DNA from 4 places in the Alcanivorax sp. VBW004 genome. Region 2 is predicted to be linked to each of the others. Evidence: predicted binding sites of a transcription regulator. Region 2 holds the regulator's gene; each other region holds the start of a gene.
What was found. Region 2 encodes sigma-54, which starts transcription at its own class of promoters, with help from an activator protein. Its sites were predicted from a motif close to TGGCACNNNNNTTGCTNT; they were not measured.
Positions count from the first base shown of each region.

Region 1: the regulator sigma-54 is predicted to act here: its motif matches at 5,482-5,499, upstream of atzF (allophanate hydrolase).
Region 3: the regulator sigma-54 is predicted to act here: its motif matches at 4,143-4,160, upstream of F1529_RS11430 (NarK family nitrate/nitrite MFS transporter).
Region 4: the regulator sigma-54 is predicted to act here: its motif matches at 6,128-6,145, upstream of glnK (P-II family nitrogen regulator).

Region 1 covers NZ_WNHC01000001.1:599,887-607,037, forward strand. Annotated here, with positions in the region: gene F1529_RS02780 (gamma-glutamylcyclotransferase) at 1-158, opposite strand, end outside; gene pdxH (pyridoxamine 5'-phosphate oxidase) at 251-880, shown strand; gene F1529_RS02790 (bile acid:sodium symporter family protein) at 904-1,818, opposite strand; gene F1529_RS02795 (AEC family transporter) at 1,959-2,834, opposite strand; gene F1529_RS02800 (GntR family transcriptional regulator) at 2,906-3,631, opposite strand; gene atzF (allophanate hydrolase) at 3,650-5,440, opposite strand; gene F1529_RS02810 (patatin family protein) at 5,785-6,636, shown strand; gene F1529_RS02815 (hypothetical protein) at 6,685-7,014, opposite strand; gene F1529_RS02820 (aldo/keto reductase) at 7,032-7,151, opposite strand, start outside.
Region 2 covers NZ_WNHC01000001.1:1,692,043-1,699,193, reverse strand. Annotated here, with positions in the region: gene lptA (lipopolysaccharide transport periplasmic protein LptA) at 1-20, shown strand, start outside; gene lptB (LPS export ABC transporter ATP-binding protein) at 17-742, shown strand; gene F1529_RS07845 (RNA polymerase factor sigma-54) at 982-2,445, shown strand; gene hpf (ribosome hibernation-promoting factor, HPF/YfiA family) at 2,485-2,784, shown strand; gene ptsN (PTS IIA-like nitrogen regulatory protein PtsN) at 2,800-3,273, shown strand; gene rapZ (RNase adapter RapZ) at 3,380-4,240, shown strand; gene F1529_RS07825 (HPr family phosphocarrier protein) at 4,304-4,573, shown strand; gene mgtE (magnesium transporter) at 4,678-6,042, shown strand; gene F1529_RS07815 (BPSS1780 family membrane protein) at 6,478-7,151, opposite strand, start outside.
Region 3 covers NZ_WNHC01000001.1:2,515,323-2,522,473, reverse strand. Annotated here, with positions in the region: gene F1529_RS11445 (NAD(P)/FAD-dependent oxidoreductase) at 1-969, opposite strand, end outside; gene nirD (nitrite reductase small subunit NirD) at 995-1,339, opposite strand; gene nirB (nitrite reductase large subunit NirB) at 1,343-3,874, opposite strand; gene F1529_RS11430 (NarK family nitrate/nitrite MFS transporter) at 4,198-5,670, shown strand; gene F1529_RS11425 (NarK family nitrate/nitrite MFS transporter) at 5,945-7,151, shown strand, end outside.
Region 4 covers NZ_WNHC01000001.1:3,594,884-3,602,034, forward strand. Annotated here, with positions in the region: gene F1529_RS16390 (GAF domain-containing protein) at 1-158, opposite strand, end outside; gene F1529_RS16395 (TetR/AcrR family transcriptional regulator) at 296-913, shown strand; gene F1529_RS16400 (nitronate monooxygenase family protein) at 1,064-2,029, shown strand; gene F1529_RS16405 (nuclear transport factor 2 family protein) at 2,057-2,440, shown strand; gene F1529_RS16410 (potassium channel family protein) at 2,523-2,846, opposite strand; gene F1529_RS16415 (class I SAM-dependent rRNA methyltransferase) at 2,857-4,053, opposite strand; gene F1529_RS16420 (ammonium transporter) at 4,367-5,614, opposite strand; gene glnK (P-II family nitrogen regulator) at 5,688-6,026, opposite strand; gene F1529_RS16430 (accessory factor UbiK family protein) at 6,338-6,586, shown strand; gene F1529_RS16435 (YifB family Mg chelatase-like AAA ATPase) at 6,880-7,151, shown strand, end outside.

The DNA of each region.
Region 1 (7,151 bases), 1.1 Mb from region 2:
TGCCAGAAACGCCGGACCCAGCCGGTAATCGACGCCGGGCGTCGTGCCAGATAGGGAAAGTCGGCCTTGTAGATCAGCGAGCCATATCCAAACAGCCATACCGGGTGGTCCGGGTGCAGGTCGTGGCGGCGGCGATTTTCGTCGGCGGTGTCGAGCATGGCTAACCGTCCTGCTCCTTGATCCAGGTTCGTGGTTGTTGGCGTGTGGGCGTTATACTGCCGGCTCAGTATGACAGCCAGCCGGGGAAATAATGAAAGATGTGCGCGAAGAATATCACGCTGAAGGGCTGACCCAGGTCTCCCTCCATGACGACCCACTGGAGCAGGCGCGTCTCTGGGTGGATGAAGCCATTGAGGCCGGATTGCCGTTGCCCAATGCCATGACGCTTGCCACCGTGAGCGCTGACGGCCAGCCCTCTTCCCGGGTGGTGTTGCTTAAAGGTATCGAGGGTGGCGGATTCACCTTCTTTACCCACTACGATAGCCGCAAAGGGGAGGAAATTGCGGCCAACCCCAAGGTGTCGTTCACCATGTTCTGGCAGCCGTTTGATCGCCAGATGATCGTTATCGGCGAAGCGCACAAAGTCGATCGGGAAGAATCCGACAGTTATTTTGCCTCCCGCCCCTATGCCAGCCAGGTAAGCGCGGCTATTTCCCCCCAGAGTCAGCCCGCCAGCCGGGAGTGGCTGGAAGAGGAAGTGAAGCGACTGGAGCAGGAATTTCCTTCGGCGCCGGTGCCGCGTCCGCAAATGTGGGGCGGGTACAGGATTATCCCTACAGAAATCCAGTTCTGGCATGGCCGCCCCAGTCGCCTGCATGACCGGTTTCGTTATACCCGGCAGGCTGATGGCAGCTGGAGTCATGAGCGCCTGGCGCCCTGAGCATCACGCCGCCAGCGACGCGCCTACTGTTCTGGCGTGCTGCGCCGCCAGAATGAGGCAAGCAACGACCCGGACAGGTTGTGCCAGACACTGAACAGGGCCCCCGGCAGGGCGGCCAGTGGGGTGAAGTGTTTGATCGCCAGCGCCACGCCCAGCCCGGAATTTTGCATGCCCACTTCAATGGCCAGGGTGCGGGCGGTTTGTGGATCAAGCCGCAGTAATCGGGCGATGCCGTAGCCGCCCACCAGCCCCAGCGCGTTGTGCAGCATCACCGCCATAAACACCGCCATGCCCGCTTCGGCAATGTTGCCCTGGTTCAGGGCCACGATAATGCCGATCACGATGACGATGGCGGCCACGGAAACCAGCGGAAAAACGGCGCGAGCCGACGTCAGCTGCCGGTGCAGAAAGGTATTCAGCGTGCAGCCGGCAACCACCGGAATGACCACGATCTGAATCAGTGACAGCAACAGGCCAGTAACCGGCACCGGGATGCGTTCACCCAGATACAGCCAGGTCAGCAAGGGCGTGGCGACCACGGCCACCAGGGTGGAGGCAAAGGTGATGGCCACGGACAGGGCCACATTGGCGCGGGCCAGATAGGCAATCACATTGGACGCCGTGCCACCGGGGCAGGCGCCGACCAGCACCAGGCCGATGAGGAGTTCCTCAGGCAATTGCAGGGCGATGCCAATTGCCCAGGCAATCAATGGCATCAGGCTGTATTGCAGCACGACGCCAAGCGCAATTATCCCGGGCCGCTGGAAGACCTGGCGAAAATCCTCCCAACGTAATGACAGCCCCATGCCGAACATGATCAGCATAAGTAGCGGCACAATGGCCGGCTTGCCACCGACAAGCCAGTGTGGTTGCCAATATGCCAGCAGGGAAAACAGCAGCGCCCAGAGCGGAAAGAGTCGGGTAAGTCGCTGGATCATGATGTTGGCCTTTATTGTTATGTGTTCGGGGTTGCGGTTGGGTCGGCAACGAGGCACAAGTAACGCGTTTCGGCATTCAGGAACGACAAGCTTAATGCGGATTTTCGCAACTCGAAACTCGTCACTCGCAGCTGCTTCTCCTACAGTGCCAACGTCAGCAGAAACGGCAGCAGCAAAAACGCCAGCAAGGTGGAAATCACTACCATGGCAGCGACTTCTTCCGCGCCCCGGTTATAGGCTTTGGCGAGCAGGTAATTGAATACCGCCACCGGCATGGTGGATTCGATTAATACCACCCCGCGCAGCGGGCCGTCGATGTCCAGTGCCGTCACCAGACCCCACCCCACCGCAAAGCCACTGGCCAGACGCAGGACTGCAAACCCGGCTCCGCTACCCAGATGGCGCACTTTCAGCTGCGACAGGGACACCCCGAGTGTAATCAGCATCAAGGGAATGGTCAGATCGCCGATCAGGCTGACGGTGTTGTAGAGCCACTCAGGCAGGCTTAGCTGGAAAGCGACCATGGCCACTGCCAGAAACACGGAGATCAGAATCGGGTGGCGGAACAGTTTCAGGGAAAACCCCTGACCACTGACGATGGCCAGCCCCAGGGAAAAGTGTGCCACGGAATAAAGCATCATCCAGGCCAGCGATAGCGCCAATCCGGCTTCACCAAACGCGAGCATGCACAGCGGGATGCCCATGTTGCCGGTGTTGGGAAAGACCAGTGAAGGCAGAAACACCCGGAAGGGCTGGCCGGTGAGGCGCAGTATCACCGCGCTGACCACGAACGTGGCGGCCAGCACCGCCACTGCCAGACCGGCCACTTCCATGAGCGCCTGCAGGTCCAGATTCGTCTTGCCCATGGTGGCGACAATCAGGCAAGGGGTAGTGACCAGGGTGACCAGTGAAGTGACCATCTGGGTATCGAAGGGCTTGCCGGCCCGCGCCCAGAAAAAACCGACACCGGCGCAAAACAGTACCGGGGCAATGATGGTCCACAGAGTGGTAAGCATGTCGGTACATCCCGTAAATAAATCAGCCACGCAGTCTGGGAGCTGCTGGCCGGGATGTCCATTGTCGGCGATCAGGTCGCGGTGTGTTCAGTGGTGTTCTGGTTGCGGGCGTGGGCGTCTTGCAGCATGTGCAAGGTAATGGCGCGGACCGCCTGACGGGAAGAGGCGATGTGCTGCTGCAGATGCAGCCTGGCATCCGCCGCTCGGCCTTCCTCGATGGTCTGGAGAATGGCCGAGTGTTCATCATAGGTGGCGTCGATGCGGGCTGGCTGGGTGAAATCAAGTCGCCTGACGATGCGCAGTCGTTCGGTCAGATCTTGATGGATGCGGGTCATTTCCCGGTTGCCGGCGGCAGCGACCAGTTGTCCGTGAAAGGCTTCATCCATGGCACAGGTGGCGGGTCCCCCGGTGGTTCTTTCTGTGGGTGGCAGGCTCCATTGCTGTTTGAGTTGCTGCAGTGTCGTCTGGGTGGCCGTGTCGCGGGTGCGCTGGCAGAGGCGATCCACGGCCGAGCATTCCAGTACGATACGGATGTCGTACAGCTCTTCGAAATAACGAAAATCAAAAGGCTTTACCTGCCAGCCATTGCGGAACAATACATCCACATAGGACTCGCGTTGCAGGCGCAAGAGTGCCTCACGAACAGGTGTCCGTGAGGCCCCCATTCGTTCGGCAATATGGCTTTCGGTGATGCGGTCTCCGGGCAACAGGCGGAAATCAAAGATGTCCTGCTTAAGCCTAGCGTAGATCTGGTCTGCCAGGCTGGGGGCTCTGCCGCCGGACGTTTCTGCTTTCATGACTTTTCCATCACCGGTTCAGGGGCTGGTGGGGTTGAGTGAGGCAATGTAATTCCTCCAGCCGCCCAGGGCGGTAATGTCGGTGGCGTCATCAATGGCCCAGGGCTCACAGATAAAGCCTTTCACCCAGCGCCCGTCGGCGGTTTCCAGGCTGCCGATTCCCAGTGGGGCGGGGATCAGGCCGACAAAACTGCCGAAGTGTTTCACCGGCATTTGCCACAGTTCGATAGGGATGCTGTCGCCGCCGTTTTTTTCATTGCGGATCAGTCCGGGTTTGGGCGGCACCGTGTTGGCCAGGGCGTAGAGGCGGTAGCAGGGCGCGGTGTGAGTGGCTTCCAGCAAGACTCCGTCGCGTTCGGTGAGCTGGGTATTGAGTGGCATCCCGGTGAGGTGCGCGCCGACCACCGCAACGGTAATCAGGTCGCCGTCATCATCATTGGCCGCGCGGGGTTGCGGCTCCGGCAAGGGCTGGCCGGTGGCGCCGGCCTGCCAGGGCTGCGCCTGCTGCCAGCGCTGCCCGAAGTCGGCCAGCGCATGGTCCTGCCAGGCCGGGCCAATCAGGGTGACGCCGCCGGGCAGGCCGTCTTCACGGAAGCCGCCGGGCAGGGCCAGGGCGCACAGGTCCAGCAGGTTGACGAAATTGGTCCAGGTGCCGAGCTGGCTGTTCAGGGTGATGGGGTCAGCCTGCACGGCGGCGCGGGTGTAAATCCCCGGAGTGGTGGGCAACAGCAGGGCATCCACCGTTTCCATCAGGGCGTCTGACTGGCGTTTCAGTGCGGCGAGCTGGTATTGGGCGCGGAAACCATCCGCAGCAGTGAGGGTGGCGGCGGGTTCCAGAATGTCGCGAATCACCGGCAGCAGCGCGTCCGGTTTTTCCTGCAACAGGGATTCGGTAACGGTGAAGCGCTCGGCCACCCACGGGCCCTGATAGAGCAGTGCGGCGGCATCCTGTAGCACCATGGTATCCACGGTGACCAGGTCGGCAATCTGTTGGATCTGTTCAAGCTGTTGTTCCCACAACCGCTGGGCCTGGGTGTCTCCGAACCAGGGCAAATCTTTGGGGATGCCCAGCGTGGGGCGTGCGGGCAGGCTAGTGGTTTGTGATGCCGGGGCCGGGCGACTGTAGGCATCGTCGTTGTCGAACTGGCCGATCACCCGGTATACCTGTTGGGCGTCGTCTACGCTGAGCGCAAAGATGCTGACGCAATCCAGGGTCCGGCAGGCGGGCACAACACCTTTGGTGCTGATGGCGCCACGGGTGGGCTTGAGGCCCACGGTATTGGTGAATGCGGCTGGCACCCGGCCGGAGCCGGCAGTATCAGTACCCAGAGAAAACGGTACCAGACCCAGGCTCACCGCCGTGGCGGAACCGGAGCTGGAGCCACCGCTGAGATAATCCGGGTTAAACGGGTTGGGCACTTCCCCATAGGGAGAACGGGTGCCCACCAGGCCAGTGGCGAACTGGTCCAGGTTGGTCTTGCCCACCACGATGGCGCCGGCCTTGCGCAGCAGGCGCACCGCGGTGGCGTCTGCTTCCGGGGTGTAGGCAAAGTCAGGGCAGGCCGCAGTGGTGGGCATGCCGGCCACATCAATGTTGTCTTTCACCGCGAAGGGAATGCCATACAGGGGCAGGGATGAATCGGTGAGAGCGTTGGCCTGCTCGATCAATGAGGACTCATCCAGCAGGTGGATCCACAGGGCACGTTCACTGTCGTGAAGTCGTGGTGCCAGTTCTTTCATGGCCTGTACCGGGGTGAGATCACCGTTACGGTAGGCCGCCTGCCATTGTTGAAGAGTCCAGCCGATCATTTGTTTGCACACCTTTTTGTATACAAGTTGGTATGCGAACTTGTGCAAATGTGGTGCCAGCGACGGGAAAAATATTTAACGTGTTGTTTTTACAATAATTAATAGGAAAGACATTGAGTGCGGCTGGGCCCCGGGCGGAAACTGGGTGCGCTAACCTGATGCATCTGCGCTGTATCAGTGCAGGACTTGCACAACTTGCCCCATAGAGTGGGTTGGAGCGGATCGAGCGATTGATCAGGGATGCCGATGGCAGGGACAGCAAGGCTCTATTTCCACCGATTTGTTTGCTCTGGCATCGTGGTTGAACTGATTCCAGTGAGTGGATTCGATGTGGAGGAAAGGTAATGGATCAGCGTGCGTTGGTTGTGGAGGGCGGTGCCATGCGCGGCATTTTCGCCGCCGGTGTGCTGGATGCGTTTCTGGAAAACCCGCATCACGGTTTCGATTTTGCGGTGGGCGTTTCTGCCGGTTCGACCAACCTGATTGGTTACCTGGCGGGAGACCACGGCAGAAGCCGGCGGATCATCACCGACCATGCCTGCCGCCCGGACTTTATAAACTGGCAGCGCTTTATGGCCGGTGGGCATCTTTGCGATGTGCACTGGTTGTGGCATCAATCCCGACTGGAGGTGCCGTTAAGCCTGGAGCAACACTGGCAGGGGAAGGTGCCCCTGTGGGTGGTGACCACGTCGGTGGAAGACGGTGCGCCGCGCTATTTTGAAACTCGCCCGGATAACCTGGACGAAGTGATGACCGCGTCCTGTTCCATTCCCTTTGCTTACCGCGATTTCCCCACCGTCGCGGGGCATCCCATGACCGATGGCGGGCTGGGGGATTCCATCCCGGTGCGCTGGGCCTATCAGCAGGGTGCGCGGGATATTACCGTGGTGTTGTCGCACCATCAGGGTTACCGCAAACGCTCCAGTGCCCTGACGCCCTTGCTGAAACCCTGGGTGCGGGACATGCCCGCGCTGTATGACGCCCTGCTCAGGCGCACGGACAGTTACAACGCGTCACTGGACTTCATCGACAACCCGCCTGCAGATTGCCGGTTGACGGTGGTTGCGCCTGACCCGGACTTTCCGGTAAACCGGTTGACCACCAATCCCCAGAAACTGGATATGGGGTATCAGCAGGGGCATCGGGCCGGGTTGCAATCGTTGGGGGTGGAGATGAAGCAGGCGTCGAGCGGCTAGCGACAAGTCTGCAGTCGCGAAGGCGTTTTTCAAAGGCTCCCGCCGCTGTCAGCCATCGTCTTCTTCGCAGTGCCAGACCCAGGCATCCAACTCGATATGCTCAATACCGCGAAAGTGGCTCTCCATCATGAACTCGCGGCGATCGCTGAGCATGCCGCGGTTGCCGCCGGCTTTCTTGATGGCCTTGGCGAGCTTCTTGTTCACGTTGTTATTGATCCAGGCATCGCTGAACAACATGCCCTGCATCTTGCTCCCCGACGACACCGAAACTTCCCCCTTTTCTTCGCACCCCTGAGGGGCTTCGCGGAGCAGTAATATTTTATCCGCCTGTGCCGCCAGGGCGGTGCCGAGCAGCAGAATCATCAGACAAAAGCGCATGGTGTTTCCTGTTGTTGTTATTGGTCGGACTTGCAGGCCTGCCGGGCCTTGGCCACGTTTTCCCGCAAGTGAACGGGATTGATGGTGCCGGCAATGATACTGCTGACGCCAGCGGTGCCAAGGATCTGGTTCAGACT
Region 2 (7,151 bases):
CGGAGCCCAGCACACCATGAGCCACTTACGCGCCCACCACCTGGCAAAAAGCTACAAGGGCCGCCGGGTCATCGAGGATGTCTCCCTGGACGTGGAAGCCGGCCAGATTGTCGGCCTGCTGGGCCCCAACGGCGCCGGCAAGACCACCTGCTTCTACATGATTGTCGGGCTGGTGGAAGCCGATGCCGGCCGCATTGAGATCAATGACAGCGACATCACCCACCTGCCCATGCACGGTCGCGCCCAGCGCGGGATTGGCTACCTGCCCCAGGAGGCCAGCATCTTCCGTCGCCTGACGGTGGAAGAGAACATCATGGCGATTCTGGAAACCCGCAAGGAGCTGAGCAAGGCAGAGCGCCACGAGCGCATGGAGAGCCTGCTCAAGGAATTCCACATCGGCCACATTCGCGATTCGCTGGGGATGAGCCTGTCCGGCGGCGAGCGGCGCCGAGCGGAGATTGCCCGCGGCCTGGCCACCGACCCGGACTTTATCCTGCTGGACGAACCCTTCGCCGGGGTGGATCCGATCTCGGTGAACGATATCAAGGGTATTATCCGCCACCTGAAAGACCGCGGCATTGGCGTCCTGATCACTGACCACAATGTGCGTGAAACGCTGGATATCTGCGACACCGCCTATATCGTCAGCGCCGGCCACATCATTGCCTCCGGCGATGCGGACATCATCCTCGCCAACCAGCAGGTGCGGGATGTGTACCTGGGCGCCGACTTCAGGCTCTAAACAGACTGCCAGCGACGCCGTGAAAGCACGGACCGGCCTGAAAGCAAGGTAGCCGCGCCCAATGCCTGGACGCGGCTACCTGCTGCCCCCCCCATTGCTGCTCGCCTCGCCACCAACGGCCCACTATCAACCGCCAACGTCACTCACCTAGCACACAAAGACCAGTGGCACAATTCTTGCTTGTTGTGTGATCAGCTTGGTATTCTCGTGTTTTGGGGATCCGCAGAATACCGAGCAGTATGAAGCCCACACTACAACTACAAATTGGCCAGCAGCTCACCATGACGCCGCAGCTGCAGCAGGCCATCCGCCTCTTGCAGCTGTCCACGCTGGACCTGCGCCAGGAAATCCAGCAGGCCGTGGAGAGCAACCCCTTGCTGGAACTGGCCGACGATTTCGGTGACGACAGCCTGCCCGAACATGACGAAGAACGTCAGGACGAGGAGCTGGACACCGAGCGTGACGACGCCCTGGAAGAACTGGTGCAGGACGAACCCGGCGCAGAAACCGAGTGGGACGATGTCTATTCCGGCCAGACCAGCAGCGCCACCGCCTCCCTCCCCGACGATGCAGACGAATGGCAGCAACGCCACGCGGTCTCCGGCAATCTTCAGGACCACCTGCTCTGGCAGCTGAATCTGACGCCCATGAGCGATGTGGACCGCATTATCGCCATGACAATCATTGAATCCCTGGACGACCGCGGCTACATCACCGTGCCCCTGGATGACATCGTCGACATGGTGAACGCCCAGCCGGAGCTGCTCACCGAAGGCGATGAACTGGAGCGCGACGAAGTGCTTGCCGTGCAGCACCGTCTGCAGCAGTTCGACCCCGTCGGCGTAGCCAGCATCGATCTGGCGGACTGTCTGGGCGTACAACTGCGCCAACTGCCCGCCGATACCGCCCTGCGCGACGAAGCCTGCGCCCTGCTGGCTCACCTGGACCTGCTGGAAAAACACGACTACGCCGCCCTGCGTCGCACCCTGCAGACCAGCGAAGACGTCCTGCTGGAGGCCCTGTCCCTGCTACGCACCCTGGACCCGGCCCCCGGCGAGCAGATCGGCGAGCCCCAGGTGGACTACGCCGTTCCCGACGTGATCGTCCGTCAGCATAAGGGCCGCTGGCAGGTCAGCCTCAACGACGACGTGCTCCCCCGGGTCAACCTGCAGCAGCAATACGCCAACATCGCCCGCAACACCAGCGGCGAAGACGGCCAATATCTGCGCAATTGCGTTCAGGAAGCCAAATGGTTCATCAAGAGCCTGCAGAGCCGCCACGACACCCTGCTCAAGGTAGCCACCCGCATTGTCGATGTGCAGCAAGGGTTCTTCGATTATGGCGATGAGGCCATGAAACCCCTGGTTCTGGCGGATATTGCCGATGCCGTTGAGATGCACGAATCGACCATCAGTCGGGTCACCAACCAGAAATACATGATGACACCCCGCGGTGTCTTTGAGCTGAAATATTTCTTTTCCAGTCACGTGGGAACAGACGGCGGCGGTGAGTGTTCCTCCACCGCTATTCGTGCCATTATTAAGAAGCTGGTCGCTGCCGAGAATCCCCGCAAGCCGCTCAGCGATAACAAGCTGGCCAGCTTGCTGAATGAGCAGGGAATCAATGTAGCGCGCCGGACCGTCGCCAAATACAGAGAGGCGATGCGAATACCGTCTTCCAGCGCCCGCAAGCGTTTGGTGTAGGGCGCCAGGACGGATCCCAAACAGGTAAAGGAGCCAGCCATGCAAATTAATATCAGCGGTCATCACCTGGATATTACCGATGCCTTGCGTGCCTATGTGGGTGATAAGTTCTCCCGCCTGGAGCGCCACTTCGATCAAATCACCAGCGTCCAGGTCATTCTCTCTCCGGAACCGAAAACCCATAAAGCTGAATCCACAATCCATATTTCCGGGGCCGATGTCTTCGCCACCGCTGAGGCCGGAGACATGTATGCAGCGATCGATAAGCTGACGGACAAGCTGGACCGCCAGATTCTCAAACACAAGGAAAAGGCCGTCAGCCACAAGCACGGTCACTAACCCAAAGCGACAATTATGCGAGTTCGCGAACTACTGACTCTGGCCCGCACCCATCATGGCGTGCAGGCCAGCAGCAAGAAACAACTGCTGGATCAGGTTGCACAGCTGGCCGCGGCCAGCTGTGACAGCCTCAATGAACAGGAGGTCTTCGATGCTTTGGTCGCCCGGGAAAAACTGGGCTCCACAGGCATTGGCGAAGGCATTGCCATTCCCCACTGCCGGCTCGGACATTGCCAGCAAGCAGTAGGCCTGTTGTTGAAACTGGAAAGCCCCATCGATTTCGACGCCGTTGACGGGCACCCCGTGGACTTGGTGTTTGTATTGCTGGTCCCCCAGGACAACCCGGAACAGCACCTCAAGACACTCAGCCACCTGGCATCCCTGTTCAACGACGACAGCTACCGTGCGGAACTGCGCCACAGCACCGATAACCAACACCTCTATCAGACGGCCGTAGAGTCCGAAGCGGAGTTGCGACTGGCATCATGAAGGAACGCAACAAGCTTTCACGCATCATGCAACACGCCCCAAACGCCCCCTTGTCTATCGATCTTGCGTGCCAGCGTGCTACGTGTGGCGTGCCAGCGGTGCAATCATGAAACTCACCATTATTAGTGGCCGCTCCGGGTCCGGGAAAACCACCGCGCTGCAAGCGCTGGAGGACCAGGGATTTTATTGTGTCGACAACCTGCCCGCCGGCATGCTGCCGACACTGGCGAAACAGCTCAGCGAGGGCGAGCCCCCGATTGAGCGGGTCGCTGTGGGCATTGATGCCCGCAACCTCCCCGCCCAGCTACTGGCTTTCGACAACATCCTTGAAGCCTTGAACGAACAACAGGTGGGCAGTGAAATCATCTACCTGGACGCGGATGACCACACCCTGCAGACCCGCTTCAGCGCCACCCGTCGCCGTCACCCGCTGGGCACCGGCGAGCGCTCACTGGCCGACGCCATCGGCCATGAACGGGAACTGCTGGCCAACATCCGCCAGCGCGCCGATCTGGTCATCGACAGTAGCAACCACGACGTGCACACCCTGCGCAACCTGATGCGCGAACGGGTGGCTCGCCGTGAAGCCGCCCTGTCGCTACAGCTGGAATCCTTCGGCTTCAAGAATGGCCTGCCCACCGACGCGGACCTGGTGTTCGACGTACGGGTATTGCCCAACCCGCACTGGCATGCAGACCTGCGCCCCTTTACCGGCAAGGATGACTGCATCATCGATTTCCTCAGCCAGCATCAGGCCAGTCACGACATGCTCAAGGACATCGGCGATTTCGTGGCGCGCTGGTTACCGGCGTTTGCCCACAGCGATCGCAGCTACGTGACAGTCGCCATCGGCTGTACCGGCGGGCGCCATCGCTCAGTCTTTATCACCGAACAGCTGGCATGGACTCTGCGCGCCAAAGGCATTGCCCTTCAGGTTCGCCACCGGGAACTGCCCAGAGAGCAATAACGCGGCCATGACCTGACACCCGGCCTTTTCCCTTTCAGATCACTTCTGACCACAAGACACCCGATGATTGAAAAGAAGCTCGACGTAATCAACAAACTCGGCCTGCATGCCCGCGCGGCCGCCAAAGTGGTCAGCGTGGCCTCCCGCTACGACAGCCGCATTCTGGTCCTGCACAAGAGCCAGACCATCGACGCAAAAAGCATCATGGGCCTGCTCATGCTTGGCGCAGCGAAAGGCAGTAGCGTCACTTTTCAGGTGGAAGGGGAAGACGAACAACACGCCATGGACGAATTGGAAGACCTGTTCGCCCGCTGTTTCGACGAAGGCGAGTAGCCTTCTAATCACCGGGAAATTTACCACTCTTTACCGCCATCCCACCGGCGACGCTTCGGCCTTCACACCGCCTCGTGTAAACTCTCTTCCAGCAAGGAGGAGCCATGCCCGCTGATAGCAGCCGTAGCCAACAGCATTTAAAAGCCATTAACCGCGCCCTGGCCAGCGGTACCTATACCCAGGTACGTCAGCTGATCAACAATTTGCCCGGCGCGGAAGCGGCGCATTTACTGGAATCCTCCCCGCCACGGGAACGGGAAATTCTCTGGCAGTTGCTGCATAAAGACCAGGAATCCGAAGTCCTGCAATACCTGGGCGAAGAGGTCCGGGTCGAACTGCTGCGTAACCTGTCCACCGACGAACTGGTCTCGCTGGTCGAAGAACTGGACACGGATGACCTGGCGGATTTGCTGCAAGAGCTGCCGGACCATGTCACCTCCCAGGTGATGGCCAGCCTGGACGAACAGAACCGCGAACGGCTGGAGCATGTGCTCAGCTACCCGGAAGACACCGCCGGCGGCCTGATGAACACGGACGTGATCACCGTGCGTCCGGAGATCACCTTCGAAGTTGTTCAACGCTACCTGCGTCGCCGCGGCGAAATTCCTCGCACCACGGATAACCTGGCCGTAGTGAACCGGAAAAACCAGTTCATCGGCCTGCTGCCACTGACCAAGGTACTGATCAGCGACCCAGGCACCACCGTGCGCGAAGCCATGATCACCGACACGGAATCCATTACTGCCACCCTGCCCGCCCACGAAGTGGCAAAGATCTTCGAACGCCACGATTTGGTAACCGCCCCGGTGGTGGATGAGGACGGCATGCTGGTGGGCCGGATCACCATTGATGACGTTGTTGACGTAATCCGCGAAGAAGCGGATCACTCACTGATGAGCATGGCCGGTCTGGATGAAGACGAAGATACCTTCGGCTCCGTGTGGCAAACCGCTCGCCGTCGGGCCCTGTGGCTGGGCATCAACCTGCTGACTGCACTCGCCGCCTCTGCCGTCATCGGCCTGTTTGAAGCCACCCTGGAAAAAGTCGTGGCGCTGGCCATCCTGATGCCCATCGTGGCCAGCATGGGCGGTATCGCCGGCAGCCAGACACTGACCTTGGTGATCCGCGCCATGGCGCTGGGCCAGATCCAGTCCAACAACACCCGCTACCTGCTGTTCAAGGAACTGTCCGTGGGTGCAATCAATGGCTTGCTATGGGCAACCGTGATCGGCATTACCGCCGGGCTGTGGTTCAACGACCCCAACCTCGGACTGGTCATCGCCGCCGCCATGGTGATCAACCTGGTGATGGCCGCCAGCGCCGGCGCTCTGCTACCTATCACCATGAAACGTCTCGGCATCGATCCGGCCCTGGCCGGCTCCGTGGTGCTGACCACCATTACCGATATTGTCGGCTTCTTTGCCTTCCTCGGCCTTGCCACGGTGCTGTATGCACACCTCCTCACCTGAGCCGCGATGGTGATAACTTGCAGCATGCTGCTGCCGCAGAGCGGTATAAAAAAGGTTCATCGCGGAATTGAGTAATCAGCCGGCTTCAGAACTTGTCTCATTATCCCGCCTTGGCAGCCGCTGGACGCCGGATGCCAGACGACGGACGCTTGCATTCAAAACCTGAACACCTTGGCCCCGATACTCTCCGCGCAAAATGCATTACCCGATCACGACCTTAATGATGGCCCTGAAATCCCCACAATAACGACAGCCGCTCAGGCCAGGGGTTTTACGTCAGGCATTCGGCGTCAAGCGTTTGGCAACGTGCCGGGCATTCGCGATAACCCAATTAAACGTTGAGAAGCGTGTTCTTCACTCCAGTCCGCGAAGAACCATAAAAAAAGGCGCCGTACCCGGCGCCTTTTTTTATCACTGCATCATTGCCCGTCGCGCTTATTCCACAAACAACTGCTTGAACGATACGTAGTACGCACCGGCCAGAATCGGCATCACGAACAACCACCCCAACAGGAGCGGAATCGCTGCTACCACCAGGATCAGGGAGATCACCAGGGTATAAACGATGAAGGGAATAATATTTTTCAGGCAGGCATCCAGGCTCAGCTTCATGGCGTCGACCACCCCTTTTTGCCCCAGAAAGATCAGCGGCACGACGAAGTAAAACAGGAACATGAAGACAAACATGGCTACCGTGGCCAACAGGCCAAGCACCACGATGGCCGCAGTACCGCCGTCACGGCCGAGCAGGAAAAACAGGCCACCCAATACGACGCCCGCCACCAACAGCACCACCAACTGCGCCACTGCGGTCATGATCAGTGGACTGGTACGGTCAGAAAACCCGGCGAACAGATCCGAGAAATCAGAACGGTTTTCCGTATCGATACGATGAAAGATTTTCACAATGCCCGCGTACAGCAGCGGTGTCAGCAGTATCTGGGCAATCGCACCCAGAAGCGGAATGATCTGCAAGGCAGAAGTGATCAGCACAGTCACTACCAGCGCGCCCAATACCACACCCCAATGCCCGCTGAGCATGCCATGACCTTTGCCAATCCAGCCCATGGCATCACCCACGCTAATTTTGCGTGGCGCGATGATGGTGA
Region 3 (7,151 bases), 820 kb from region 2:
GATACCGGAAATTTTTAATCGTGTGGCGGAATCCGCGTACAGATAACGGCGATGGCCCAGCTCGGCCAGGTGGCTGGCACAGACCGCCGCTTGCTCGTACAGCGGCGCCACCAGGCCGAAGGTGCGCTCGCGGTGTTCCACACACTCACCAATGGCATAGATGGCCGGATCAAAGGTCTGCAGGGTGTCGTCTACCCGCACTCCCTGATTCACGGTCAGCCCGGCACTGGCGGCCAGCTCGGCTCGCGGCACAATGCCCACCGCCTGCACCACATAATCCGCCGGCAACCGCTGACCATCGGCAAGGTGAACGGCCGCAACCGCGCCCTGGCCGTTGTCTTCGATGGACTGGGTACGCGCCTGCATGACGAACTTCAGCCCGCGGGCCTCCAGGTCCTGTTGCAGGCGGTGCCCTGCGCTTTCATCCAGCTGCTGGTTGAGAAGATGGCCGCGACTGTGGACCAGAGTCACGTCGTGCCCCTGCTTCACCAGCGCATCAGCGGCTTCTAGCCCCAAAAAACCGCCGCCCACGACCACCACCCGGGCAGCCGAAAGCGACAACAACCGTCGCACGTCGTAGAGATCCCGAAAACTGACAACGCCATCCAGGGTGACGCCTTCCACCGGCAATTGACGCGGCGCGGCTCCCGTGGCCAGCAACAGCCGGTCATAATCGAGCAGGTGCCCGGCGGCGGTTTCCACCTGCCGCCGGCGGCGATGAATGGCCACCACCGGGGTGCCGGTAATCAAGCGAATATTGCGATCCCGATACCACTGGTGGGGATGAGTGGTAATGGTTTTCTCATCGGTGCCACCACCCAACAGCGGCGACAACATGACGCGGTTATAGCCGGCGAAGGGCTCATCCCCCACCACCGTGATCTGATACAGATCCGGTGCCAGGCGGGTCAGCTCTTCCAGCAGACGGCAAGCCGCCATGCCATTACCCACTACAACCAGTCGTTTCATGCGCGCATCGCCCTGTCGATTTGTTTCAGGCCGGGGTGGCCAGTTCGATCACATCACCTTGCACACGCACCGGGTACACGGTCAGCTTGACGCTGTCGTCTTCGATGCATTGCCCGGTTTCCAGATCAAAGTGCTGCTTGTACAGCGGTGAGGCGACAACACGCTTGTCACCCAATGAGCCCAGCAGCCCCCGGCTGAGCACGTTGGCATGGCTAAACGGGTCCATGTTGTCCAACGCATAGAAATTGCCATCACGGGTGCGGAACAATGCCGCCTGCCCAGAGGGCAGACGCACGCCCACTCCAGTGCCCGGCAACACGTCGTCAACGCTGCAGATTGCTTTCCATTCCACGGTCACTGCGCTGTTCATGGCTTACGCCTCCTCGACCAGTTCGATGCGTTCATGCTCGTAGGCGGGACGACGCTGGCCGCGCTCACGCACGTAGGCCAGGTTGTCATCCGCTTCGGCGGTCTCATTGATGAAGTGGTTAAAGCGTTTCACCGCTTCCGGATCCTCGATGGTGGACTTCCACTCGCACTGATAGGTCTCGATCACGTGCTGCATCTGCGCTTCGAGTTCGTCGCCCATGCCCAGGGAGTCGTTCAGGATCACGTCTTTCAGGTAGTCCAGTCCGCCTTCCAGGTTTTCCAGCCAGACGCTGGTGCGCTGCAGGCGGTCCGCCGTTTTGATGTAGAACATCAGGAAACGGTCGATGGTCTTGATCAGCTGCTCATCGGTGAGATCCGACGCGAACAGATCCGCATGGCGCGGACGCATGCCGCCGTTACCACACACATACAGGTTCCAGCCTTTCTCGGTAGCGATCACGCCCACGTCTTTGCTTTGCGCTTCGGCACACTCTCGGGTACAACCACTCACCGCCATCTTGATCTTGTGCGGGCTGCGCAAGCCTTTATAGCGATCCTCTACCTGGATGGCGGTGCCCACGGAGTCTTTCACCCCGTAGCGACACCAGGTGGAGCCCACACAGGATTTCACCGTGCGCAGGGATTTACCGTAGGCGTGCCCGGTTTCAAAACCGGCATCCACCAGGATTTTCCAGATTTCCGGCAACTGCTCGACACGGGCACCGAACAAGTCCACCCGCTGACCGCCGGTGATCTTGGTATAAAGATCGTATTGCTTGGCCACTTCCCCCAGCACGATCAGTTTGTCCGGGGTAATTTCACCGCCGGCCACACGGGGCACGATGGAATAGGTGCCGTCGCGCTGCATGTTGCCCAGGAAGTAGTCGTTGGTGTCCTGCAGCCCGGCATGGGGTTTGTTGAGCACCCAGTCGTTCCAGCAGGAAGCCAGCACATTGGCCACGGTCGGCTTACAGATGTCACAGCCGTCACCGCTACCGTGTTTTTCCAGCAGCTCGTCAAAGGTGGTGATCTGCCCGACGCGTACCAGGTGATAGATTTCCTGACGGGAATACGCGAAGTGTTCGCAAATGTGGTTGTTCACTTCCACACCGCGTTTTTCCAGCTCGCTGTCCAGCACCTGCTTCACCAGCGCGGAACAACCGCCACAGGTAGCCGATGCCTTGGTGCAGGCTTTCAGGTCGCCCACGGTCTGGGCGCCAGCGTCGATGGCGGCACACAAATCGCCTTTGGAAACGTTATTACAGGAACAGATCTGCGCTGTGTCAGGCAGCGCATCGGCGCCCAGCAGCGGCGCACCATCAGACATGGGCGCCACCAACGCAGACGGGTCACCGGGCAGGTCCATTTCGTTTAGGCAAAGCTGCAACAGGTTGCCGTAATCTGCGGCATCCCCTACCAGCACAGCGCCCAGCAGTTTCTTGCCACACTCACTGATTACCGCTTTCTTATAGACACCGGCGGTCTGGTCCATGAACACGGTGCTGCGACAACCGGGCGTGTTGCCGTGGGCATCACCAATGGACGCCACGTCCACGCCCATCAGTTTCAGCTTGGTGCTCATGTCCGCACCGGCAAATTGCTGTTCGGCTTTGCCCATCAGGTGTTCAGCAGCCACTTCGGCCATCTGGTAACCCGGCGCCACCAGACCAAAGATGCGACCTTCCCACAACGCCACTTCGCCAATGGCATAGATGTGCTCATCGGAGGTGACACAATGGTTGTTGACCACGATGCCGCCGCGTTCGCCAATGGCCAGCTCGCAGGCCCGGCCCAGTTCGTCCTGGGGACGAATGCCCGCAGAGAAGACAATCACATCGGTTTCCAGATGCTTGTCGTCACCGAAATTCATGCGGTGTGTGCAGTGTTCACCATCCACGATGTCCTGGGTGCCGGTGCTGGTGTGTACGGTGACACCCAGTTCCTGAATCTTGTCTTTCAGCAAACCGCCACCAAAATCATCCACCTGCACGGCCATCAGGCGCGGGGCGAATTCCACCACGTGGGTCTCCAGGCCCAGATCGTGAAGCGCCTTGGCCGCTTCCAGGCCCAGCAGGCCGCCACCGACAACCGTGCCCACCTTGCCGGTTTTACTGGCGGCAATCATGGCATCCAGGTCGTCGATGGTGCGGTACACAAAGCAGTTATCGCGATCATTACCGGGGATCGGCGGCACGAACGGATAGGAACCGGTGGCCAGAACCACCTTGTCATAAGGCAGGGTCTCACCGGTGTTGGTGGTGACCGTTTTAGCGGCCCGATCAATCGCGTCCACCTTGGTATTCAGTTTCAGCGTAATGTCGTGCTCTTCAAAAAAGCCTTCCGGCACCAGCGACAGGTCGTCGGCGGTCTTGCCGGAAAAGTAGCTGGTCAGCCCTACGCGGTCATAGGCCGGCAGCGGCTCGGCACACAGTACCGTAATATCAAAGTGCTCCCGGCCACCCTGGGCCACCAGAGACTCCAGATAACGTTGTCCGACCATCCCGTGGCCGATCAGAAGAAGTTGTTGCTTTGCCATAAGGCTCACCCTCGCGGTGCGTAACTGACACCCGCACTACAGCAATCCCTATGCCAACTTTATAACTCTATGTAATTTATGGATTTATTCTCTTTTTTTCCGAATAACCACAAAAAACCTGCTTTCTTTTAATGCGCCAGTGCACGAGATGAATGCACTTTTATGTGCACCGATATGAACCACAATCGCGCTCTCCCTTTGCGCACAGCCGGTGCATTTCCCTCGCAACAACACCGCTTACCCAAGACAAATCAAACAGTTAACTGGCTGGCACAGGAGTTGCTCGCAACCCCCACCGTTAATCGCCCATGCATGGAGTAGTCATGAGCGCAGATAGACTCAATCTTCTGAATTTTTCATTGCCACGAATCCGCCTTCTCCATTTAAGTTGGGTGGCGTTCTTTATCAGTTTCGCCCTGTGGTTTTCCCACGCCCCCTTAATGGGGCACCTGCGCGACGTCTTCGACCTGACCGGCGAACAGGTTAAGGCACTACTGATTCTGAACGTGGCCCTGACGATTCCGGCACGCGTGGTGATTGGTTCCCTGGTGGACCGGTTTGGCCCGCGGCGGGTTTTCTCCACCCTGCTAATGAGTGCGGCTCTGCCCTGTTGGGCTTTTGCCTTGTCCAACAGCTTTGAGCAGCTGGCGATCAGCCGCTTGCTACTGGGTTTTGTGGGCGCCAGTTTCGTGGTCGGCATTCGCCTGATCAGTGAATGGTTTCCCGCCCGGGAGGTGGGCCTGGCTGAAGGTATTTATGCCGGCTGGGGGAACTTCGGTGCCTTTGCCTCTTACGTCACACTTCCCTCTCTGGCCCTGTTTTTTGGTGGCGAAGACGGTTGGCGCTGGGCGGTGGCCAGCACCGGCTTTATGTCCTTCCTGTACGGGCTGTTCTTTATGTGGCGCGCGCGCAATACCCCCGCCGGCGCTTCCTATTTCAAACCGAAAAAAGCCAGTGCGCTGGAAGTCAGCAACCGGCGTGACCTGTTCTTCTATATTGGCGCCAGCCTGCCGTTGTACATCGCGTTGTACATTATTGTGTGGCGGCTGGGCCCGGCAGGATTCCGCTTGTACGACAACAACACCCAGGCCATTTTCATCGTCGCTGTCAGTTTGCTGGCCGCCATTCAGTTATCACAGATATGGCAGGTCAATCGCGAACGCTGGCAGCAAAGCGCCCCGGAACAAGACAGCTATCCCTTCAAGCAGGTGGCCATTCTCAACCTGTCCTACTTCATTACGTTCGGCTCGGAACTGGCAGTGAATTCCATGCTGCCGTTGTTCTTCCTCGACACGTTCAGCGAAGTCACTCCGGTTACCGCCGGCTTGCTGGCGTCCGCCTTTGCCTTCACCAATTTAGTGGCGCGCCCCGGTGGCGGCTGGCTTTCTGACCGCATTGGCCGCAAGAAATCCCTGACTATTCTGTTTTGCGGTTTGTTGATGGGTTTTGTGCTGCTCAGCCAGATCAACAGCGGCTGGCCTGTGCTGCTCGCCATGGCGGCCACCATGGTCTGCTCCTGCTTTATTCAGGGCGGCGGCGGTGCCATTTTCGCCACTGTGCCGCTGATCAAACGCCGCCTTACCGGGCAAATCTCCGGCATGGTCGGCGCCTACGGCAACGCCGGCGCCGTGGTCTTTCTCACCGCCCTGACGTTTGTGGATGCCAGTACCTTCTTCCTGGTAATCGCCGCCTGTGCCACCGCCGTACTGGTTGCCGTCCAGTTTCTGGACGAACCCAAGGGACACATTGCAGAGGTGGATGAAGATGGCCGCGTTCAGCTAATCGAAGTGAGCTGAATGGCCCCACATGCGCGCGCTTCATCGCGCCTCTCATCCATCATCCACCCACAGGACCGGGGCTCTATCCCGGTTCTGTGGGTGGGGGGCAATGCCCCAATCACGAACACTTTTCGTGCACCACCCTACAGCTTGTCGTTTCACCAACAGGCACCCTGCTTGCTGAAAACGCACAAGAAAACAAAATTAATTCATTAAAATCATAACGTTACAAACTGGCACGCAGATTGCTTTATCCACACTTGTCATCAATGCTTCCGTGTATGGAGATACCATGAGCGCCGACAAGCTGAACCTGCTGAATTTTTCCGCGCCACGCATCCGGCTGTTGCACCTGAGCTGGCTCGCTTTCTTTATTACCTTTGTCGTGTGGTTCTCCCACGCGCCCTTAATGGGCCACCTGCGCGAAGCCTTCGATCTAAGTGCAGAACAGATCAAGGCGCTGTTGATTCTTAACGTGGCATTGACGATTCCTGCCCGCGTCGTGATTGGTTCGCTGGTGGATCGCTTTGGCCCACGGCGGGTGTTCGGCCTGTTGCTGATACTCGCCGCGTTTCCCTGCTGGGCCTTTGCCCTGTCGACCAGCTTCGAGCAACTGGCGGTCACCCGCCTGCTGATGGGTTTTGTGGGGGCTGGCTTCGTGGTCGGCATCCGCCTGATCAGTGAATGGTTTCCGGCCCGGGAAGTGGGCCTGGCCGAAGGGATCTATGGCGGCTGGGGCAACTTCGGCTCTGCCGCTGCGGCCATTACGCTTCCTACCGTGGCGCTGCTGTTCGGCGGGGACAATGGCTGGCGCTGGGCAATTGCCAGCACCGGTGCACTGGCGATGGCTTACGGTGTTTTCTTCCTGTGGCGGGCTCGCAACACCCCGGCGGGCGCCTCCTATTTCAAACCCAAAAAAGCCAGTGCACTGGAAGTCAGCAGCCGCAAGGACCTGTTTTTCTACCTGCTGATGAGCCTGCCGCTGTATATCGCGCTGCTGGTGATTGTATGGCGCCTGGGCCCCAGTAATCTGGATCTGTTCGGTACCACCACGCAAATCATGCTGGCTGCGCTGATCGTCAGCCTGGCGGTCGTGCAGCTGGGGCAGGCCTGGCGCGTTAACCATGAACGCCTGAAAACCGGCGTCGAGGAACACGACCGCTACAGCTTCAAGCAAGTGGCCATTCTTGATCTGGCCTACATGGTGACCTTTGGTTCAGAACTGGCCGTGGTCTCCATGCTGCCGCTGTTCTTCACCGACACCTTCAGCCTGTCTGCAGTGACCGCCGGCCTGCTCGCGTCTGGCTACGCCTTTATGAACCTGGTCGCACGACCGGGTGGCGGCTGGGTCTCTGACAAGTTTGGCCGCAAGAAATCCCTGGCGATCATGCTGTGTGGCCTGATGGTGGGCTACGGAATGATGAGCCAGATTGCTGGCAGCTGGCCCATCGCGCTGGCCGTGATCGCCACCATGTGCTGCTCGTTCTTCGTGCAGGCCG
Region 4 (7,151 bases), 1.9 Mb from region 2:
AGGGTGGCTCCCAGCACTCGCTGATTGAGACCACTGGTAGCGACGATCTCCAGGCACTGCTGCTGACCATCAGCCTGATACAGGCTGCACACCTGCACGTTGAGCTTGTTTCTCACTGCATCCACGCGGGCATGCATGAAATTCGGGGGCAAGGGCACGCGATTACCTCTCTATAGGCCCGCGTTAATGCGGACCTTCTCTCCCTTTCAATTTCCGTGCCTGCTTGGCGCTGCCTCAGGCAGATCACCACCACATGCTTTACACTGTACGCGTACCCTTGCCGTGGAGCCCTGCGTTGGCCAAAAAAGCAAAAACCGAGGCCGAGATCGCGCGCTTTCGTGAATCCGTGTGCGAGGCAGCCACTCGCCTGTTCATCGAACGCGGGCCCCAGAATGTGACCATGCGGCAGATCGCCAGCGAAGTGGGGGTGAGCCCGATGACGCCCTACCGCTATTTCCGCGACAAGGATGACATTCTGGCCACCGTTCGCGCCGCCGCCTTCAACCGCTTCGCCACCGCCCTGGAAACCGCCGTGGCCAGCGCCCCGGACGCCCGCAGCAAAGGCCGCGCCGTGGGTGATGCCTACGTGGGGTTTGCCAAGTCACACCCCGCTGCCTACCAGCTGATTTTTTCCTTTTCCCAGCCCGACGAAGACCGTTACCCGGAACTGCAGGCCGCCAACGGCCGTGCCCAGGAAACCATGGTGGGCTATGTGCGCGAGATGATTGAGGCGGGCCTGCTCAAGGGCGACGCCCAACTGATCGGCTATATGTTCTGGGCAACCCTCCACGGCATCGTGGTGCTGGAACTGGCCAGCGGCCTGCGCGGCATGGACGGCGACACCCTGCGCGAGAAAATCATGCGCACCCTCTACGCCGGCATGCAGGTCACCCCGCCCACTCTGGATTCCTGACCGTTTAGCTCACTCTCAGCATTGGTGGACTTGACTCTATAAATATACAGTATAAATTTTACTTCGTATATTTATCTCGTCGGGTCGTGCTTCCCGGTGGCCCGGACCCTGCCCCGCGTGAGTATCGGGGCCCAGCATGAGGACACAGTCATGTCTTTACCCGTTGAAATCCGCTCTCGCCTGCGCCTGCCGGTGATGTGCTCACCGCTGTTCATCATTTCCAACCCGGACCTGGTGATCGCCCAATGCCAGGCCGGCGCCATCGGCTCGTTCCCGTCCCTGAACGCCCGCCCGCTGTCACAGCTGGATGAATGGCTGCACCGCATTACCGAAGAGCTGGCCGCCTGGGACCGGGATCACCCGGACCAGCCCGCCGCACCATTCGCGGTAAACCAGATTGTTCACCGCTCCAATGACCGCCTGGAAAAAGATCTGGAGCTGTGTGAAAAGTACAAGGTGCCCATGGTGATCACTTCCCTTGGCGCCCGTGAAGACGTGAACCAGGCAGTACACGGCTGGGGCGGCATGGTGATGCATGACGTGATCAACAATCACTTTGCCCACAAGGCCATCGAAAAAGGCGCCGATGGCCTGATCGCTGTCGCCGCCGGTGCCGGTGGCCACGCCGGGCAGCTGTCACCGTTCGCGCTGATGCAGGAGATTCGCAGCTGGTTCGACGGCCCGCTGGCCCTGTCCGGCTCCATCGCCAGCGGCCCGTCCGTGCTGGCCGCCGAAGCCATGGGGGCGGATCTGGCCTACATCGGCTCGCTGTTCATCGCCACCCAGGAAGCCAACGCTGACGCTGCCTACAAGCAGATGATCGTGGACAGCAACGCCTCCGATATCGTCTACAGCAACCTGTTCACTGGCGTACACGGCAACTACCTGGCGCCGTCCATCGTCAAGGCAGGCATGGACCCGGCCAACCTGCCGGAAAGCGATCCTTCGGCCATGAACTTCGGGTCCGGCGGTAATTCCGACAAGAAGGCCTGGAAAGATATCTGGGGCTGCGGCCAGGGCATCGGCGCGGTGGATGCGGTGCAAAGCGCCAGCGACGCCATTGCCAAGCTCAGCGAGGAATATCAGCAAGCCCGTCGCGCACTGAATGCGGCCTGAGCCAACATCAAACACAGGAGAAAAATCATGGCGAATATTGATGCATGGCACGCGGTAGTCAAAAGTCGCGACAACCAGGCACTCAGTGACCTGATTGCCGAAGACGCGGTGTTTCACTCACCGCTGGTACACACCCCACAGGCGGGCAAGGCACTGACCACCGCCTACCTGACCGCAGCGCTGCACGTGCTGGCTAACGACAGCTTTCGTTATGTGCGGGAAGTGCATCAGGGGGACAACTCAGTACTGGAGTTTGCTCTGGAACTGGATGGCATCGCTGTGAACGGCGTGGACATGATTGAGTGGGATGCGGAAGGAAAAATCATCGATTTCAAAGTGATGATCCGCCCCTACAAGGCCATTGAAGTGGTGCGTACTAACATGGCGGCCATGCTGGAAAAACTGGGCTAGAAAAGAAGCCCCGCGGACAGGACTGAACAACAGGTGTCCGGCAAACTTAATGCCGGATACCTGACGAAAACCGCCTCAGCCTTCAGGCTCCGATCATATAGGACCTGAAGGCTTCGGTGGCTGCGGCGACCGTCACCGCCACAAAGACCCCGCTGAACATGATGCCCACAATGGCCACCAGGATCGCCATGAACTTGGTGCTCTTGTGTGATGGCCGCAGATCCCCATACCCCACCGTTAACGCGGTAATCATGGACCAGTAGAACGCATCGAATCGGCTCCAGCCTTCACGGCGCCCCACCCATTGCCCCAGCCCGACAATCACCACCAGAAACCCTGCCAGGAAAGGCGCAACCAGCACCATCGCCTTGATGAACAGGGCCAGAAATGCGAAGGCGAACTCCATCGTCACGGCGCTACAGGCTGAACAGCACCCGGCAGAACCAGGTTTTCAGGTAAGCGGTTTCGGCAATGGCCGGGTGCACCGGATGATCCGGGCCCTGCCCTTCATAACCCACCACCTGAATACTGCGGTCGATGTGCCGGGCGCTACTGTGCACCACATCCAGCAGACGCTCTGCCGGCATGTGCATGGAGCAGGAAGCCGATACCAGATAACCACCGGGTTTCACCAGCCGCATGGCCAGCTCGTTGATGGCGTGATAACCGGCGAGGCCGTTCTTGAAATCTTTTTTGCGCTTGATGAACGCCGGCGGATCCAGCACCACCAGGTCGTACTTTTCGCCGTCGGCAATCAGCTGCTTCATGGCCGCAAACGCATCACCCTGAATACTGCCCACCACGTCAGCGACACCATTCAGCTCGGCGTTGCGGTGCACATAATCCGTGGCCATTTCGGAACCATCCACACAGGTCACCGATTCCGCCCCGGCCAGTGCCGCCTGCACACCCCAACCTCCACAGTAACTGAACACATCCAGTACGCGGGCCCCTTTGGCCAACGCCTGCATCTTCTGACGAGCAGCCCGGTGATCGTAGAACCAACCGGTCTTTTGCCCTTCCGCCAGCGGCGCCACAAATTTTGCGCCGTTTTCCGTGAGGCTGATTTCGTCCAGCATCTCGCCTTTCAATGCTTTGGTGTAACGATCCAGCCCTTCGATTTCACGGGCCGCCGCTTCGTTCTTGGCGATGATGTGAGTGGGCGCCAGCACTGCATCCAGGGCACTGACAATCACATCCAGGTGGGCTTCCATGGCGCCGGAACCGGTCTGCACCACCAGCACATCGTGGAAACGATCCACCACCAGGCCGGGCAAGCCATCGGCTTCGCCGTAGATCAGGCGGTAGCAGGCATCATCAAACAATTGCTCGCGCAGGGTCAGCGCCTGCTCGATGCGCTTTTTGAAGAAACTGCGCGACAATTCCTGTTTCACATCACGGCTGTAAAGGCGGGCCGCGATCAGCGAATGGGGACTGAGCAGCGCACGCCCCAACGGCTTGCCGCGGCTGTCTTCCACTACACAGGTACCAGCGGACAAATCCTTGAGCGGAGTATGACGGGTATCAATTTCGTTGGCGTATACCCACAGATGGCCCGCCTTGAGGCGGCGCTCTTCATTTTTGCGCAGGCGAATAACAGTCGGTTCGGTCATGGTGCATACATCAGCTGGCCGGAAAGGGAGGGATGATAACACAGGGAGAGAATGCCACGATCAACGACAGAGGCAGCTGCGCACGAACACACAAAGAGATCCTGTAGGAGTTTCCTTCCAGGGGACAAACCAACGGCTAACAGGAATGCTCGAAGGTTTGCTGGAGCCGGGCTGACTTCTCACGGTTCGTCCCCTAGAAGGGAACTCCTACAGCGTTTTCGTCGGTTTTCGAGAACCAACAATTGAAAAAGCCCCGACCAACTGGCCGGGGCTTTTCGTGTTGCGTGACGCGTGTTGCTTGTTGCGTCTCTTATTAACCCTTCACAAACTCAGGGTAGGCTTCCATACCGCAGTCTGCGATATCCATGCCTTCGTACTCTTCTTCTTCGCTAACGCGGATACCCATTACCACTTTCAGGACACCCCACACCACCAGGCTTGCGACGAATACCCAGGTGAAGATAGTCAGCGCACCGATCAGCTGGCCAGTGAAGCTGGCGCCACCGTCGTCGGTCAGCGGGTTGGTGATCGGCACCAGCATCAGGCCCAGGAAACCAACCACACCGTGCACGGAGATCGCACCTACCGGATCATCGATCTTCAGCTTGTCCAGAGTCAGGATGCTGAATACCACCAGCACACCACCCAGAGCACCGAACAGGGTCGCCTGCAGGGCAGTCGGAGTAGAAGGCTCAGCGGTGATCGCTACCAGGCCAGCCAGCGCGCCGTTAAGCAGCATGGTCAGGTCGGCTTTGCCGAACAGGATGCGGCCAACGATCAGCGCAGCAATGGCACCACCGGCAGCAGCAGCGTTAGTGTTCATGAACACAACCGCAACCGCGTTGGAGTCGCCCACACTGGAGGTTGCCAGTACGGAGCCACCGTTAAAGCCAAACCAGCCCAACCACAGGATGAAGGTACCCAGTGCCGCCAGCGGCAGGTTGGAACCCGGGATAGCGTGTACTTCACCGTTCGGGCCGTACTTGCCTTTACGTGCACCCAGCAGCAGAACACCGGCCAGGGCAGCAGCTGCACCCGCCATGTGAACGATGCCGGAACCCGCGAAGTCAGAGAAGCCCAGGTCGCCCAGGTTATACAGGCCGAACACATCAGCGCTGCCCCAAGTCCAGGAGCCTTCCAGCGGGTAGATGACACCAGTCATTACCACTGCAAAGACCAGGAATGCCCACAACTTCATCCGCTCAGCCACGGCACCGGATACGATGGACATGGCGGTCGCCACAAACACAACCTGGAAGAAGAAGTCAGCAGAAGGCGCGTAGGTTGCCGCTTCTTCTGCACCAGCAACCCCGTCACCCACAATCCCGGACAGGAAGAAGGCGCCGTCATACATGATCGCGTAACCGCATACCATGTACATGGTGCTGGCAATGGCAAACAAGGCCACGTTCTTGGTGAGAATTTCGGTGGTGTTCTTGGCACGCACCAAGCCAGCTTCCAGCATGGCAAAACCTGCCGCCATCCACATGACCAACGCGCCACAGATCAGGAAATAAAACGTATCCAGCGCGTATTTCAGTTCAAAAATTTGGTTTTCCACAATGCAACCCTCCGAAAATGGAAGCGTGTTTTCCTAAAGCCCTGGCATGGGTCAATTCAAAACACGGTAAAACTTAAATCGCGTCCTCGCCGGTTTCACCGGTACGGATACGAATCGCTTGCTCAAGGGAGGTAACGAAGATTTTGCCGTCACCAATTTTGCCGGTATTCGCAGCTTTCGCGATGGCTTCAATCACCTGGTCCAGGCTGGACTCGGCGATGGCCACTTCGATTTTTACCTTGGGCAGGAAATCCACCACGTACTCGGCACCCCGGTACAGCTCGGTGTGACCTTTCTGACGTCCAAAGCCTTTCACTTCGGTAACAGTGATGCCCTGCACGCCAATCTCGGAGAGTGCTTCACGCACGTCATCCAATTTGAACGGCTTAATTACGGCAGTAACCAGTTTCATTTCTTTCTCCTCAGCTTTCACCGCGTCCGGTGACGTCCGTTTCTCTTCGAGCCCCGTTATGGTTCCCGATCCACAGCTTGCTCGAACGCTCTGACCCAATTAGTGCACGACCCATGCCAGTTTTAGAAAATCATGCATTTTCAGGGATTTACATCACGGTCTGGATTCATCATCCAGCCCGGGCGCGCCATTATAGCGCACCACAATGGGGCGGGATCCAAGTTGGTGCAGAATGTCTGCCCGCCCCACCCGGTGCCTCGCCCCCGCACACCGTGCTACCATCCGCGCATCATTACAAGGACGCCGTTGTCATGCCCGATCAGCCCTTTATCGACCGCCTCATGGCCGACATCAGCCGCCGCCTGCCCACCGACCTGGGCGGCCTGCGTAGCGAAGTAGAGCGCAACGTGCGCAGCGTACTGGCGGAAACCGTCAGCCGGCTGGATCTGATCACCCGTGAAGAGTTCGATATCCAGCAACAGGTACTGCTGCGCACCCGCGAAAAACTGGAAGCACTGGAGAAACAGGTGGCCGAGCTGGAGAAGTCAGCGGACGCTTGATCCGCGTTTGCGCCTACCGAACTTTCACTGCCCAAAAGCGAGTGACGAGTGACGAGAAGCGAGTATCGAAAAACAAACCCACCCCAGGTTTTCGCTTCTCGCTTCTCGCTTCTCGCTTCTCGTAACTCGTAACTCGTAACTCGTAACTCGTAACTCGTAACTAACCAAGCCTGATCGTCGTAACGCCTCTACAGACAATCCGATTTCCTACATCTGCCGCCACCAACCTCGCACAGGTACGCAGGCCCTCTCCCCGTACACTGCCTCACAAGCCATTGAATTTGTGAGGAATCGTGACGCATGCGCTGCTGTACAGCCGGGCACCGGTAGGGATTGACGCCCGCACCGTGCGGGTAGAAACCCATCTGGCGCCGGGCTTGCCGGCGTTCACCATCGTGGGGCTGGGGGATACCGCCGTGCGCGAGAGCCGCGACCGGGTCCGCTCCGCGCTGGTCAACAGCGGCTTTGATTTCCCCCAGCGGCGCATCACCGTAAGCCTGGCGCCGGCAGATTTGCCCAAGGATGGCGGACGCTTTGATCTGGCCATTGCGCTGGGCATCCTGAT